2 regions of the Marinococcus tarijensis genome follow, and region 2 is predicted to be linked to the other one. Evidence: riboswitches for the same ligand, from Rfam matches in the RefSeq annotation. Region 2 holds a riboswitch; the other holds the start of a gene.
What was found. A riboswitch is a leader RNA that binds a small molecule or an ion and turns the genes downstream of it on or off. The one in region 2 is predicted to bind thiamine pyrophosphate.

Region 1 (8,033 bases), on a different contig from region 2:
ATATTATGTTCATCAAGCTTTTCGCTCAAATCCCGGGCTTCTTTATCCCCGTATCCAAGCTTTTTTAATCGTTCATAAATATCGGACGCACCGTTACGGAAAAACTGCTTCACGAACTCCACCGGGCTTGTAACGTCTGCTTCTGTATCACTTACTTTTAATTCTTTCGCAGTCGCTTTTTCCGAGTCCAGAGCCAAAGCATAAATGTGTTCCCTTTGGATTCCCTGCATCTTTAATTTATCTACAGCCTGCTGTGCTTCTTCTACGGAAACAAAAATACGAGCGGTAGGCAATAGTTCCCCCTCCTTGCAAGGAATATTACCACTCCGCCCGTAAAATGAAACAAGGAATATTTATCCTCCAATATATCTCTGGTATAACGACCTTGCCTCCACCTCTCCGGAAACCCCGTGAACGATGGCTCTTCCGTCTTTAAAAAGCACCAGCCGCTTATTTTCAATATTTAACACCAGCAGATGCTGGTTCGCTTTGGAAATGTGCTGCTTATGAACGTCCGCCGTCCGTTCGAGCGATACATGCATGTCCGGAAGAGGCTTCACCTGCACTGCGTCTCTGCCGCACAGCGTTTCAGCCTTGCTTCTCCCGCTCCATGCGAGCGCCGGATATGCTGGTGACTCCCCGCAGGAGGGACAATGCTCATCCTGCAGCGAGTCCACATGAATGGAAGAGCTTTCGTTCGACCATACATCAAATGACCACAGCGTCCCGCGGAGCTGGTCAAAGGAATGGGTAAGCATCTTCATCGCTTCGGTCACCTGAGTGGCGCTTACGAATTGAACAGCCGGGGCAATAATTCCGACCGTGTCACACGTTTCCCCTTCCATCGGAATGCCCTTCATCAGGCAGCGCAGGCACGGTCCCTGTCCCGGCCTCACGGTATAGCTCAGTCCATAGGCGCCTACACAGGCTCCGTAAATCCACGGAATCCGGTGCTTCAGCGCTGTATCATTAATCATCAGCCTCGTCTCCATATTATCGAGTCCGTCGATAATAAGGTCTGCAGGCAGACAATTTTCAAGCACAGCCGGATCTGCTTCCCCCACAATGATTTCAATAGAAGCATCACTCCGAATATCGAGCAGCCGTTTTTTCGCCGCTTCTGCTTTTGGCGTACAGGCCTCTGCGTCTGCTTCCGTGTAAAGCTGCTGGCGCTGAAGATTACTTTCTTCCACATAGTCACGGTCGATCAGCGTTAATTTTCCGAGCCCCGCGCGTACGAGAGTTTCGGCTGTTAAACTCCCAAGCGCGCCGGCACCTACCACTATGACGTGAGCCTCCTGCAGCCTTTGCTGTCCCCTCTGGCCGATTCCGTGAAATAACCGCTGACGGGAAAAACGTTCTTCCGTACTCAAATACTGAGGCCTCCTAAAGGGCTGCTTGCCTGGGCGTAGAATTTTTTATCTATGCGCCCAGCTTCTGCGCCAAGCGCCCCGGCCCTCACTGCCAGTTTCATCGCTTCTGCCATTTTCACAGGATCATCTGCTCCTGAAACAGCCGTATTCAGCAGGACACCATCAGCGCCGAGCTCCATGGCGTAAGCAGCATCCTTCGGGCTTCCAATGCCTGCATCTACAATCACCGGAACTTCCGCCTGTTCAATAATGTGGGACAGGTTGTATGGGTTAATGATTCCAAGCCCCGTGCCTATAGGAGAGGCTCCAGGCATCACTGCATGAACCCCAAGCTCCTGAAGCTTCCTGGCGAGCACAACATCATCGGACGTATATGCGAGGACAGTAAACCCTTCGTTCAGCAGCTGTTCTGAGGCCCGGAGCGTTTCCACCGGATCGGGCAGAAGCGTTTTATCGCAGCCGATCACTTCTACTTTAATCATGTCACACATGTTGGCCGCCTCTGCCAGCTTCGCGGTGCGCACAGCTTCTTCAGCTGTTTTGGCCCCTGCTGTATTTGGCAGCATCCGGTACTTTGAGACGTCCATCTGTTCAAATGGATCAGGCTGGCTGCTGTCAAAGAGGTTCATTCTACGCACGGCAAAGGTCAGTACCTCTGTTTCCGATGCTTCTACAGCCTGCAGCTGGGTCTTAGCGTCCTTATATTTTCCGGTGCCGAGAAATAAATTCGATTCAAACGTCATATTACCAATATTAAGCATTTGTTCATCCGCCTCCTACAAAATGAATGATTTCGATTTTATCTCCGTCCATTAAACCTTCCTGCTGGTGAAATTCTTCAATTACAATAGTGCCGTTGCGCTCCACCACTGTTTTTTTGTGGGCGATCTGAAGCTCTTCCAGTAAATCGGCTACAGTTGTGCTGTTCTCAATATTCTGTAATTGACCATTAAGCGTGATCTGCATGAATAACTCCTCCCTTTCGTATTTGAGGATCTACGGCAAACAGGTGCTTCCAGTCTTCGCGGACGCTTTCTCCTTCGATCCGGGCAGCCATCCATTGTCCGCTCAGTGCTGAAAGCAGAATACCGTTTCTGTAGTGCCCGGTCATCACCCACAGCCCCCGGCTGGTCTGTCCCATATACGGCAGTCCGTCTCCTGTCTGCGGCCGGATGCCGCTCCAAAATCTTTCAATGCTTGCATGCTTCAGACCCGGTACTAAATGAACAGCTGCTTTCATCAGCTCCTGCATCGAGGCTACACTGACTCCTGTACTCGAGTCCCCGGGCTTTTCTGTGGCGCCGATAAAGATTTCCCCGTCCCTTTTCGGAACAATGTATACCTCCGGCGTGTGCAGAGTGTGTCTCAAATTCTCATGGGGCATCCGTACGGACAAGCACTCCCCTTTTACCGGATAGAGCGTAAAATCCTTTTCATCCAACAGCTCCACTCCGGCGCTCCCCCCGGTAAAAACCACTTCTTTTGCTTCAATCATTCCTTCCTTTGTTTTCACGCCACAAATCCGGCCGTCAGCTTCTAAAAAACGGTCCACAGAAGTGTTTTCCCGTATAATTGTCCCGCAGGCCCTTGCTGCTTCAGCAAGGGCTATTGTCCACTCATAGGCCCGGAGCTGTCCGTCCTTCGGGATGGACCAGGCGCCCCGGATGTTTTTGGAAAGCGCCGGTTCCCTGCGCAGGGCTTCATGTGCCGAAAGCCACTCCGCGCCGTAGCCTCGCCCTGCAGCCCGCCGGTATTTATCTTCTCCCGCCTTATCCCATACAGGCTTCAGCATTCCGTTGTTCACGTAGGAAACATCCATTCCACTGAGCGCTTCCACTTCGGGGACCATCCCTTCAAACAGCTCCCGGCTTTCCAGGGCGAATTCCTGAAAAAGGGCAGACCCCTCCCACTCGGACTGTGCTCCGAGCATGCCGGCAGCCGCTTTTGATGCTCCGGCAGCAATGGAGTCTTTCTCGATTACCATTACGCGGCGCCCGCGTTTGCTTAACTGATACGCAAGCGAGCATCCCTGCACACCTGCGCCTACAATAAGAACCTCTGTATCAGTCTTCATTGTTATCACTCCTTAACCGGGCTCTGAGCTTTCCGGCTGCTTTTCCGGGCTGGGCAGCCTCATAAAAATATGCAATGGCTGCGACCCCGGACGCTCCACAGTTTATACACTCCACTGCTTTGTCAGCGTCAATTCCTCCTATGGCAATTACCGGGATCCGTACGCTTTTCGCCACAGCCTCCAGCGCCCGGAGCCCTCGCGGTGATTTCCCCGGTTTACTGCCGGAGGCAAACACATGCCCAAAATACAGCCATGATGCTCCCTGCTGTTCACTGTTTTCCGCCGCTTCCACCGAGTGGACGGACTGACCCCAGCCTGTGGAGACCGGATAAATCGTACGACGCTCCGGCAGGTGGGCACCGGCCAGGCCGTATGCAGCAGCAAGTTCGGGTTCATCATTTATGATCAGCTGCTTCGGGGCAGTTCCTTCCTTTAACACCCATCCAATGGCCGTTTCTTTTTCACGCCTTGTCCATTCGGGCGCCCGTACATGCACGTAGTCAACGACCCCACTCAGCTCTCTCGTTTTTTCCCACCAAGCTGTCAACGGTATATCCGGCGGCGATACGGCGTGGATGCAAGGCTTCGGTTTATTATCCATAAAAAAACCTCCTTCCAGAAGGAAGGAGGCTGCCCGTTAAAAGGTTCAACATGGCTGCTTCCCTCCGCTGGATCTCCAGATCAGGTTCAAAGGGTTCCGGATAGTTCTCCGGTCTCAGCCTCAGCAGGCACCCCCAGCAAATATAATATTTTCCCACAAAAAACCCCGCTTTCGTTAGAAAGCGGGGGAGATAGTCGTATCAGCATCTCTTCCCCACTTCCCTCCGCTGGTATAATCCAGATCAGGTTCAAAGGGATCAGCTTTACGCTGTCTCAGCCAACAGGCACCCCTAGTGGTTTGATATTACTTATATCATAACGCGGTACACCTCTTCCGTCAATTCACCCCGAGTTTTATGCCTGGAAAATCGACAGCACCACCCAGAGGGAGGGGACGCTTAAAAGAGTTGTCACCAGTGTAATACTCGAAACAAGCTGAGGGTTGGAATCAAACTGGACGGAAATCATTGCCATCGTTGCTGCACTCGGCATCGCTGTTGAAACAACCAGCACGGTCGTCAGCGTATCGCTCGTCTGCAGCAGCAGAGTAATCACATAAGCAAGAGCCGGGGCAAATATAAGCCGCAAAAACGTGCCTGCACTTACAAGCTTCCAATCCATGCGTTTTACGGATATGCGTGCAAGCTGCATGCCCAGTATAATCATAACTACCGGAATCGCTGCGCTCGCGAGCATATCAAGAGCTTCATAATAGGTCGCACCGATCGGTATTCCTGTCAGCTGGAAGAGGATGCCCGCAAGCAGTGCATAAAATACCGGCATCCGCAGCACCGTGCGAAACGCGTCGGCTGCATCCATATTCGCGCTGTTTGCGATATAGACGCCTACAGTATTCATCAGCATCGTCTGGATAACCATAAAAACGATAGAGTAGGCAAAGGCTGTATCGCCAAACGCAAAAGCGATTAAGGGAGCACCGTAATTGCCCGCATTCATAAACACAGTGGACAGCATCATGCCGGTTTCATTGGCTTTTGGCCATTGACGCAAAAAAGACACTAATTTGATCAGCCCGGTCATGACCGCCAAAAATATCACAGAAAACAGAGCCATCGACAGCATATCGCTGTTCAGCTCTCTTTCATAGAAAGTCCGGAAAACAAGCGCGGGCGTCAATACATAAAGAGCGACAGCCGACACCGGCCGAATATCCACTGCCTGTCTTTTCTGCAGCAAATAGCCAATCGCAAATATTAAAATGATTGGGATCAATACATTGATCAGCACACTCATGCGGAGCCCTTCCTTCTTTCCTTAAATTTAATGCACCTTAATACCGGCCCTTTCCGCTAGTAATCGTGTCGGAGCATCTGCTTTAAAATACGCTTCTCTTTACGCGATACAAGAATATACAAATAATCACCTGCATTGATTACCGTCTCACCAACTGGAGTAACCAGTTCATCGTCTCTTACAATCGCGCTGATCAGCGCAGAGGCTGGAAATTCAATGCTTTGAAGCGTCTGGCCGACAATCGGTGTCGCTTCATTCGTTTGAAATTCCATAATTTCTGCGTTCGCTTTTCCAAGTGACACCAGCTCCAGGGAATGAGTCGGCGCTTCCCGGAGCGGACCGGACAGGTGAAGCCACTTTGCTAATGGAGCGATAGTCGCTCCCTGGATCAGCGCAGATGTCAGCACAATAAAGAAGACAACGTTAAAAATCTGGCTGCCCGACTCCACACCGGCTACGATCGGGTATGTAGCCAAAATGATCGGCACCGCCCCGCGCAGTCCCGCCCAGGATAGAAATATATTCTGCTTCGGCTTGTAGCCGAAAAAGGAAGTCGACAAAAACGTAGCCAGCGGACGGGCCAAAAACATTAACACCGCTGATAAAATGAGCCCCATCGTGATGTTTGACCATGTCAATATATCTCTTGGAAACGCAAGGAGACCCAGGATGATAAACATGCTTATCTGAGACATCCACGCCATTCCTTCGTTAAACCGGTAAATCGGCTGACGGTAGATCAAATCAGAGTTTCCTATTAATAGGGCTGCTACATATACTGCCAAAAACCCGCTTGCGCTCATGCTCGAGGTCACACTGTAGGTTAACAGTGCAAAAGCGATCGCAAATAGAGGATACAAACCACTTGAGTCCAGGTTGATACGGTTGATGGTCCACGAGGCTGCCCAGCCAAACAGGGCGCCCATCGCAAGACCAGCGCCCATCTGCCAGAAAAAAGCGCCGGATAACAGCCAGACGTTCGGCGAATCCGCCAAAATTAATTCAATAAAGAAGAGCGTTAAAAACACGGCCATCGGATCGTTGCTTCCCGACTCCGCTTCGAGGGTGGACCCCATTTTTTTATCAATGCTCCGTCCTTTCAGGGCAGCAAAGACGGCTGCGGCGTCTGTCGAACCGACTGTGGCTCCGAGAAGCATCGCTTCAAGCCAGCTCAGGTCGAGCAGCTGCTTTGCCACCACCCCCATCAGAGCAGCTGTAAACAGGACACCAAACGTGGCGAGCGTTACGGAAGGCCCCACCACCGGCCTAATGTCACGCCACCTTGTCTGAGTACCCCCTTCAAACAGAATAATAATCAGGGCTATAATCCCGACAGTCTGGGCAAGCTGGACATTTTCAAAGTCAATAATGCCAAAACCATCATTTCCCATCAGCATACCTAGAATTATAAACAAAATAAGCGAAGGTACGCCGAGACGTGTCGAAAATTTTGTCACGACGACACCTAATATAAGCAGAAGTGCTCCTAATAATATAAATGAATCCACGTTCGCGTTTCCTTCAAACAATGCCCTTTTCCTCCTTTCCCCTGCCACAGCTGTCTATGGCTTCTTTATGTATTACTTGCATGATACATGTAATGGTTGTTTAAAAAATACTTGCATTCAGGGAGCTCTAGTCTATCTCTTCTATACCCAAAAATGCACGCATATAAAAAAGCATGCTGTTTTTGCAGCATGCTCTCTGTATTACCCAATCACATCGTAGCCGATAGAAAGGATAATTGCGAATAAAATGACCCATATAATCCAAAACATGGCGTGTTTTCTGCCTGCCCGCCGGCGGACAAACATCATTTCCATTACCCCGATAAATATCAGGGCCAGCACCCCTTTTATAATGGACAGGAGCGGGAAGCCATACAGCGCCACCATGCCTGCACCAGAAAGAACCATGATAACCACGAAAAGCCGCTCAATCATCATTGTCACTTTTTGTTTCGGAAACAGGTAGCTGATCAAAAAGAATATAATCAAAAATGCCCACGAACCTGAATGTGCCTCATACAAAATACTTTGAAGATCCATATGTTTTCCTCCTTTCATTTTTCATTGCTTTTCTGCTCCAAATGCTTCACCTGAGTGTAACTATAATCAAAATAAAGCCTGTGCTCAAGCCATAAAAGCTTTTGTTTTTGAACGTTTTATGGCGCTATCAGCTTCAGGCCCACCACAGAAGCAAGGATCACCGCAATACTTATAAGCCGGCCCGTGTTTGCCGGCTCTTTGTACCAAAGCATGCCAAACAGTGCGCTGCCTGCTGCCCCTATTCCTGTCCAGACAGCGTAGGCAGTCCCCATCGGGAGCGTCTGCATCGCAAGGGAAAGGAGAAAAAAGCTTGCTCCAAACCCGGCAGCAATTAACAGCAGCGGCCAGATGACACGCTTTTGGATCCATTCATTAATCATCGAAACACCAATCATCTCAAAAATACCCGCACCGATCAAATACAGCCATGTCATCACTGTCTACTGCTCCCTTCATTTGCTTTGGCACGCCCGGAGGCTGTATGAAGCCCGGCGATGCCTCCAATCAGCATGAAAATAAAGACCAGCTTGATCCATTCGAACGGCTGGCCGAAAAAGATCATATCAAGAACCGTCGTTCCGATGGTCCCAATACCCACAAAGGCCACGTATGATGTTCCTACCGGCAGGTGTTCGCCCGCCCGGATTAAAAAGAGAAAGCTCAGTACGATAGCCACAAGCGTTC
Region 2 (8,033 bases):
CCGTCGATTTCCGGCTGCTGCAGGAGCCGCTGCCTTACGAAGAAGCGAAAAATGTAAAAATCGAAAAAGGCCCGAACATTGCTACCCTTCCGGAAATGGAAGAGCTGCCGGACCGTATCGAAGTGCCAGTTCTGCTGAAGCTTGGCGACAACTTCTCCACCGACGAGATTCTTGCCGGCGGGGCACGTGTGCTTCCGTACCGCAGTAATCTTCCGGAAATCAGTAAGTTTTCATTTGAAATTACCGATGAAGACTATTACAACCGGGCAATGGAAATTAAAGATGATACCGGGCACGCTATTGTCGGCGGATCCAACTACGGCCAGGGCTCAAGCCGTGAGCACGCAGCCCTTGCACCACGCTATCTCGGCCTGCGCGTCGCCCTTGTCCAGGACTTCGCCCGTATCCACTGGCAGAATCTGGTGAACTTCGGCGTGCTTCCAATCACGTTTGAGGATGCTGAAGATTATATGAAGATCGATGCCGGCGATACCATTGTACTTGAGAACCTGCGGGAAAATATCCAAAACCATAATACGTTTGAAGCCACCATTAAAAACAAAAACGAAACCATTACCGTGCGCCATGAAATGTCGAGGCGCCAAATTGACATGATGCTTCGCGGCGGTTTGATCAACTGGGTACGCGCAAAACAATAACGGTACCGGCGGGGCAGACGCTTCTTTCCAGGAAGCGCTGCTCCTTTATGTTTGATGATTAAGGGAGGCCTTCATTGATGGAAAACAAAGCAGAAAATCAAAGAACTATCCTGCTGACCGGTGCTACTAACGGCATCGGCAGAATCGTTGCAGAAAAACTGGCGGCTGAAGGGCATACCTTATTGCTGGTGGGACGAAAAGAATGGAAAGGCAAGGAGCTGATTAGCGAACTGGAGCAGAAAACCGGAAATTCGAAGCTTCATTTTTATCAGAATGACCTTTCTCTTCTTCACGAGATCGAAATACTGGCAGAAAATGTAGCAAGGGAGTATGGCCGGCTTGACGCTCTGATTAATAATGCCGGGGCTGTCTACTCCTCCCGCGTTTGGACAGAGGAGCATCTTGAACGCACCTTTGCCCTGAATTACCTTGGGGTATTTTATCTGACTGAGCTTCTTCTCCCTCTTCTTCGCAAGAGCTCTGACGGGCGGGTAGTAAATGTTTCTTCTGCTGCCCATGCCATATCCAGGATGAACTTTCAAAGCCTGCAGGGCGAGCAGAAGTATAACGGCCTGAAGCAATACGGTCTGGCGAAGCTGTCATTGCTGCTGTATACGTATGACCTGTCTCAAAGGCTCCGCCATGAAAATATTAAAGTGAACGCGCTCCATCCCGGCAACATTTCCACTGGGTTCGGCCTGAATAATAAAAATGCCTTTTACCGGGGGCTGAACAAATTCACCAGTATGTTCGGTGACTCTCCGGAAGAAGGAGCTGACCTGGAAGTATCGCTTGCTTCAGGTGCCCGCGGCTCTCAGGTAACTGGCAAATACTTTACGAAAAAAGGAATTACGAGCTCTTCGAGTGATTCCTATTCCACAGCTAATCAAAAAAAGCTGCGGGAAATCAGCGAAGAGCTTGTTTATCACTACACCGGAAGAGAGCTTCAGAAAGAAGCCTAAAAAATACCAGCCTAAGGGAATGCCTTCGCGGGCATTCCTTTTTTCGCTTTTCTGTCTTTCCGCATTGTTTTGCCCTGTTTTGAAGCGGGTATTTAACCTTCATGTGCATGTACTTATGCACCATTCTATTTATTCTGAGGAGGAATTCCCCATCGTACAGGCGAAGGCAAATGCCGCAAAAGCTGACTTTACCGAACGTTTTACGTCTCTGCGTCAACAGACGATGAAGCTGACCGAACCGTTGTACACCGAAGACTTTATGATTCAGGCGCATCCTGACGTCAGTCCGGCGAAATGGCACCTGGCCCACACGACCTGGTTTTTTGAGCAGTTCATTCTTAAGCCGTACGCTGACCATTATGAAGAGTTTTCAAAATTCTCCAACGGCTTGTACAACTCCTATTACGAAACGCAGGGAAAGCCGTTTCCGAAGCAGTACCGTGGACTGATTTCCCGGCCGACGACCGAAGACACCATGGAATACCGGCGTCATGTGGAGGCGGCCATGGAACGTTTTCTCCAGGAAGGCCCATGGAACGAAGAGATCGCAGAATTAATGGAAACCGGCCTGCAGCACGAGCAGCAGCACCAGGAGCTGTTAGTCACTGACACAAAATTCAACTTTTCGATGAATCCACTTAACCCTGCCTACCTGGAAAATGATTCTTTTGCTGAACAGGGCGGGACACCTGAGCTGGAATGGCACGCCTATGAAGACGAGCTGACGACTATCGGCACTGACAATCTGCATTTTTCCTTCGATAATGAACGCCCGGAGCATAAATTTTATCTGCACGCCTTCTCTATCGCCTCAAGGCCTGTGACCAATGAAGAATATATTCGTTTTATTGAAGACGGCGGCTACGAAGACCCTGAGCTGTGGCTTTCCGAAGGCTGGGGCATTGTCCAGGAGCAGGACTGGAAGGCACCACTTTACTGGCAGAAGCAGGGAGGGATATGGTTTTACTTTACGATGAACGGCCTGAAAGAGGTGCGCCTTCATGAACCAATTGCCCATATAAGCTATTACGAAGCAGATGCCTATGCCCGCTGGGCCGGAGCCCGTCTCCCTACCGAACAGGAATGGGAATATGCTTTCCGCGCCTCCGGAGCAGACGGCACGTTTCTTGAGTCTGAAAGCTACCACCCAAGACCCCTTCAGTCGTCTCCCAATGCATACGGGGACGTATGGGAATGGACACGCAGCCCTTATTCCCCGTATCCGGGCAACCGTCCGCCGGAGGGTGCCATGGGAGAATACAATGCCAAATTTATGAGTAACCAGATGGTGCTGCGCGGCGGATCATGCGCGACTCCGCAGTCGCACATCCGCTCCACCTACCGTAACTTTTTCCCTCCGGAAAAACGGTGGCAGTTCAGTGGGCTGCGGCTTGCCAAGGACGGGGTGCAGAAATAGCTATGGCTGACTATACTGTATTGGATTTAAAGCCTTCGCTCTCCTCTCTGGCTGAAGACGTTCGCACCGGACTGGCTGCCGACCCTAAGAGTATCCCCCCAAAGCATTTCTACGATGAGCAGGGAAGCATGCTGTTTAATGAAATTACCCGGCTGCCGGAATATTACGTGAGTCGGACCGAGGCCTCTGTTTTATCTGACTACGGGGAAGAAATTGCTGAAAGTATTGGAGCTTCCTCCCTTATTGAGCTGGGAAGCGGAAGCTTTGATAAAATCCGCTGCCTGCTTCCCTTCCTATCGGAGGCAGTGAGCTATACCCCCGTCGATATTTCGATTAGTGCCCTGCACGATACCGCCGCCCATGTAAAGGAAGCCGTGCCGGATATGCAGGTGTCGGGCGTATGTGCGGACTATACAAAAACGATGTCTTTTTTAAACAGCAGCAAAGACCAGCCCTCCGCTGTCTTTTTTCTCGGCTCCACGATTGGAAACCTGGATCCGAAGGAGGCTTCGAAATTTTTACAGAAGCTCGCTTCTCACATGAATCCGGAGGACAGCCTGGTGGTAGGCGTCGATTTGAAGAAGGATCCGGTCGTGCTGCACCGTGCCTATAACGACGAAGCAGGCATTACCGCTTCCTTTAATAAGAATCTGCTCCACCGCCTGAACCGGGAGCTTGATGCTGGTATCAACACCGGCCATTTTGAGCATGAAGCTTTTTACAATGAACGGCTCGGGCGGATCGAGATGCATCTGCGCGCCGAAAAGCCTTCCCTGTTCTCGATCGGCGGCGAAACGTTTACGATGCGTGCCGGCGAGACGATCCATACAGAAAACAGCCGGAAGTTCACTCCGGAGGAATTCATGAATCTGGCCCACCAATCCTCCTGGGAAACCAATGACTGGTGGACGGACGAAAATGAATGGTTTGGCGTATTTACGCTTTCCCCTCAAATATAAGCAAAGCCCCCGGCGGACCGGGGGCTTTTTTATGTCTGCGGCCAGCCTTCCTGCCGGTACGCCATTTCCCAGAACAAATACTCAAACCGGGTCGTCGTTAAAAATATATCTTCAATCTTTCTTTTTTCCGCTTCAGGTTTGTTTTCTGCCAGACGGTCGAGCATGCTGATGCCCCAGTCTGCGAGCTGCTGAAATTCATCATCGCTGTACATCTGCACCCATTCACCGTACAGCTCATGCTCCAGCGCTCCCGGCCACGTACTGAGCTTTCTTCCAATTTCTGCGTAGCTCCACATGCACGGGAGCACAGCCGCAAGCAGCTCAGCCAGGCCTCCGTTCTGCCCTTCATGCAGCATATATCTTGTGTACGCAAGTGTGGTCGGTGCCGGTTCTGCCTGCTCGAGCTCCTGTTCGGTGATGCCAAGCTTTTTCGCATACTGGCGGTGCAGGCTCATTTCTTCATTCATGGTGGCATCCATTACCTTCGCAAAAGCCCCCATAGTTTCCACGTCTTCGGCTTTAACAGCGCCAATCGCAAACAGCTTCGCATATTGCACAAGATAAAGGTAATCCTGAATCATGAAATAACGAAATTTTTCCTTATCGAGGGTTCCCCGTCCAAGCTCTTCCACAAATGGATGCGTATGATTCTGCTCCCACACTGGCAGCAGCTTTTCCTTTAAATCGTGAGTGAATGACATTAGCCTCATCCTTTCTATTCCTTCAGAGTATGTGACCACTTATAAATAAAAGACAATACTATTTTTGTGAACGTAACCAGCTGTTCCACTTCTACTTTTTCATCGACTGCGTGTGCTTCCTCAAGCGTTCCCGGACCAAAAATGGCGGAGGGGATTCCAGCATCCGCCAGCCATCCTCCGTCTGTGACAGTAGGAGAGGTGTTAATTTCTCCTGCTTCATAGGTAATGGCTTTAAAGGATTCCATTAACTGCAGACTGCCCGGGTGATTGCTCTGAACCTCAAGGGAAGGAAATATTTCTCCTCTGTCTTCTATCATTGATTCTCCTCCCCAAATAAATGTTGGAGGGTTCTCGCGAAGCCACGGATCAGCTTCAGCCACTTTACGAAGATGATTTTCTACTTCTGAAGCCACTGTTTCATGGGTCTCATCCGGATAAAAATGCACCGTGATCCAAAGACTGCATTCATCGGCTATAAATGCAGCATTCCTTCCTCCTTCAATGACTGCCGGATTAATGGTGTTCGTTCCAGGCTGAAATCCTGGATAACTTTTCCGTACTGCCCAGTCTCTTTCTAAACTCTGTAAGCCCTCGATAAGTATCATCATTTTTTCAATAGCACCTGCCCCGAATTTTCCGCCTCCAGCATGAATCAGATTTCGGCGCATAGCGTCATGATGTATTTGCTGACTTTTCACGGTAACCCAGCCTGTAATAACGCCTCCCTGACCCTGAATACTAAGATTACTCGTGTCTGCTACGAGTGCATAATCAGCAGTATATCCCCTTCGGCAGCATTGAAGTGTACCGGCCTCACCTACTTCTTCACCCACTACCGATTGCACAATAACGTCGCCTGGTAAATCAATTTTTAGCTCATGTAAAATATCAACAGCTAAAAGTAAGCCTGCAAGCCCTCCCTTCATATCGGCTGCTCCTCTTCCATAGAGCCATCCGTCCTTCACCACCGGATCGAAAGGATCAAAACTCCAGTCCTTACGCGATGCTTCCGCTACATCTATGTGTCCATTTAGGATTAAGCTGTTATACCGGTCCCCCTCTTTTCCGGTTTTTGTGCCTACTACGTTGGGGTCTCCGTTAAAAACCTCCCATTTATCAATCTCCCAATTACGCTGCTGCAGATAATCCGCTATAAATTGTTGAGCATTCGCTGTATTACGGGCCGGGGGTGCCATCGTATTAAATTGTATTAAGTTTTTGGCCAGGTCGGTTAATTTCTGCCTGCGCTCTTCCACCAATTTTCCCCAGTTAGGTTCTACCATAAGCCCTCCTTGTTTTTAACCTATATAAAAAGCCGCTTCTTTTAGAGAAGAAGCGGCATAAACAACCGGTGTGTGTCCCTTCTTTCTTCCCTCCGCCAGTACTATCTGGATCAGGTGCTAAGGGTCAAGGCACTTAAACCTCTCTCAGCCATCAGGCTCCCCTAGAAAGCATTAATTTCTTATTATTCAAACATATTTCGCAAAAGGTTGCAAATAAGCACGTGCATGAGGCAGTCCTCTGCAGGGTATACTACAAGTATACCGAAGGGAGCGTGATGAATTCATGAAAACCACGAATACCGATGTATGCATTGTTGGGGCAGGCCCCGTAGGCTTGACTGCCGCCAATACATTAAGAGCACTCGGCATCCGCGTCCGGATATTAGACAGAAAAAGCTCTATTTCTCCCTTTTCCAAAGCGTTCGGCATCCAGGCGCGCACCCTTGAGATGCTCAGCCTGATCGGTGCGCTCCGCTCCTTCCTAAAGGAAGGCTTTCCCATTACTGATGCTACTGTTCAGCCTGAAGGCAAATGGGCTTCCAGAGCCTCCTTTGCTTCGCTCGATACGCCTTTTCCCTTCATGCTTATGCTGCCGCAGTCAGATACAGAGCATATTTTAAAGAAGCAGCTTCGGGAAGTTGGCCAGTTTATCGACTGGAACACTCACTGCGAACGAATTATCCAGTACAGTGACCACGCCGAGGTGGAATGCTCCACCGAAAATGGACACGAATTAATCCGCGCTTCCTACGTGATTGGCTGTGACGGTCCTCACAGTACAGTACGTGAGAACATGAATGTCTCATTTCCGGGCGGCAAGCATGAAACCATTTATTTTCTGGGGGACGTTACGGTGGAAGGACTTCCACTTTCCAACGATATTTCCTCATTCATTACCGAGCGCGGCGTAGCTGCTTTCTTTCCCTTCCGTGATGAAACGTACCGGGTAATCACCATCGATCACGCCGAACAGAACCGTGAGCACCGGGACGATCTCCCTCTGGAGGATCTTGAAAAAAGCGTACGGCGTATTACCCAGCAGCCGGTACATTTCCCAAGCGCCTCCTGGCTTTCCCAGTTCGGCACGTCCCACCATCAGGCTGATGCCTACCGGGACCACAGGCTGTTTCTCGCCGGGGATGCTGCCCATCTGCACAGCCCGTTTGGCGGTCAGGGGATGAACCTCGGCATGCAGGACGCGGTCAATCTCTGCTGGAAATTGGCGTGGGTGCTGCGCGGCCGTTCGGATCCTGCCCTTCTCGATACGTATGAAGAAGAACGGTACGCGGTCGGACGCAAGACCATTCGAATGACTAATACGGCGATGCAGGTGATGACCCATTCCCATACCCTGATTCCCCGCCTGCTGGCGAACCCTGTCAGTGTGCTGAGCAAAAGCAGTTCGCTGCAGAACCTGCTGACCCAGCGCCTCGCCAATATTGACATCAGCTATCAGAACAGGGCGTCGTTTGCGAAATTCCAGCACCGGGGAGAAATGATTCCGGCCGGATCCCGGGCATTGCCGGCACGGGTTCTTACCGAGGAAGGAGAACACGCAGACGTGATGGATTTTCTGCACATTCAGCAGTTTTCCTGCCTGTTTTATATCGAAGACGAGCAGGAGCTCCATCAGCTCGATGAAAGCATCCAGGAAATGCGCCGGCAGTATGGCCCATCCATTCTCATTCTCGTTGTTCAGCGCAAGGGCATACTCCGGACCTCGAAGCCAAATATCCACCATCTGTTTGATTACCGGCGAGATCTCGCCGTCAAATGGAAGCTGCCAACGTTTTCAGCTGTGCTCATACGTCCGGACGGCTATGTTGCTTTTGCCGAGCACCCGGTCCGTACCGGACGATTGATGAGAAAAATTCACACCGCTTTATATCAGTAGCTTCTTTCATCCGAACCCGTTTCCCAGCCGGCTGTGGATAATTTCAAAAAACACTTCAAAGACTGTCCACAAGCCGGCGTCTCATTTCAGTAAATTCTCTGTCATCAATACCTTCAATCGAAGCAGGCCTTCGATTATTTTTATGCTCTTCCCCTTAC

Region 1: linked by a shared signal. The riboswitch ahead of ACTTK7_RS08310 (thiamine phosphate synthase) and the one ahead of ACTTK7_RS04490 (acetylornithine deacetylase) in region 2 are both predicted to bind thiamine pyrophosphate.

What each region holds. Positions count from the first base shown of each region.
Region 1 covers NZ_JBQOJA010000011.1:68,511-76,543, forward strand. The annotation lists gene ACTTK7_RS08285 (general stress protein) at 1-293, opposite strand, end outside; gene ACTTK7_RS08290 (ThiF family adenylyltransferase) at 354-1,373, opposite strand; gene ACTTK7_RS08295 (thiazole synthase) at 1,370-2,134, opposite strand; gene thiS (sulfur carrier protein ThiS) at 2,139-2,339, opposite strand; gene thiO (glycine oxidase ThiO) at 2,323-3,447, opposite strand; gene ACTTK7_RS08310 (thiamine phosphate synthase) at 3,437-4,048, opposite strand; TPP riboswitch at 4,091-4,193, opposite strand; TPP riboswitch at 4,250-4,349, opposite strand; gene ACTTK7_RS08315 (AEC family transporter) at 4,402-5,301, opposite strand; gene ACTTK7_RS08320 (potassium/proton antiporter) at 5,358-6,830, opposite strand; gene ACTTK7_RS08325 (DUF1516 family protein) at 7,011-7,349, opposite strand; gene ACTTK7_RS08330 (DMT family transporter) at 7,466-7,783, opposite strand; gene ACTTK7_RS08335 (DMT family transporter) at 7,783-8,033, opposite strand, start outside.
Region 2 covers NZ_JBQOJA010000005.1:125,339-133,371, reverse strand. The annotation lists gene ACTTK7_RS04515 (aconitate hydratase) at 1-659, shown strand, start outside; gene ACTTK7_RS04510 (SDR family NAD(P)-dependent oxidoreductase) at 737-1,621, shown strand; gene egtB (ergothioneine biosynthesis protein EgtB) at 1,737-3,038, shown strand; gene egtD (L-histidine N(alpha)-methyltransferase) at 3,041-3,997, shown strand; gene tenA (thiaminase II) at 4,027-4,698, opposite strand; gene ACTTK7_RS04490 (acetylornithine deacetylase) at 4,713-5,981, opposite strand; TPP riboswitch at 6,052-6,154, opposite strand; gene ACTTK7_RS04485 (FAD-dependent monooxygenase) at 6,265-7,875, shown strand.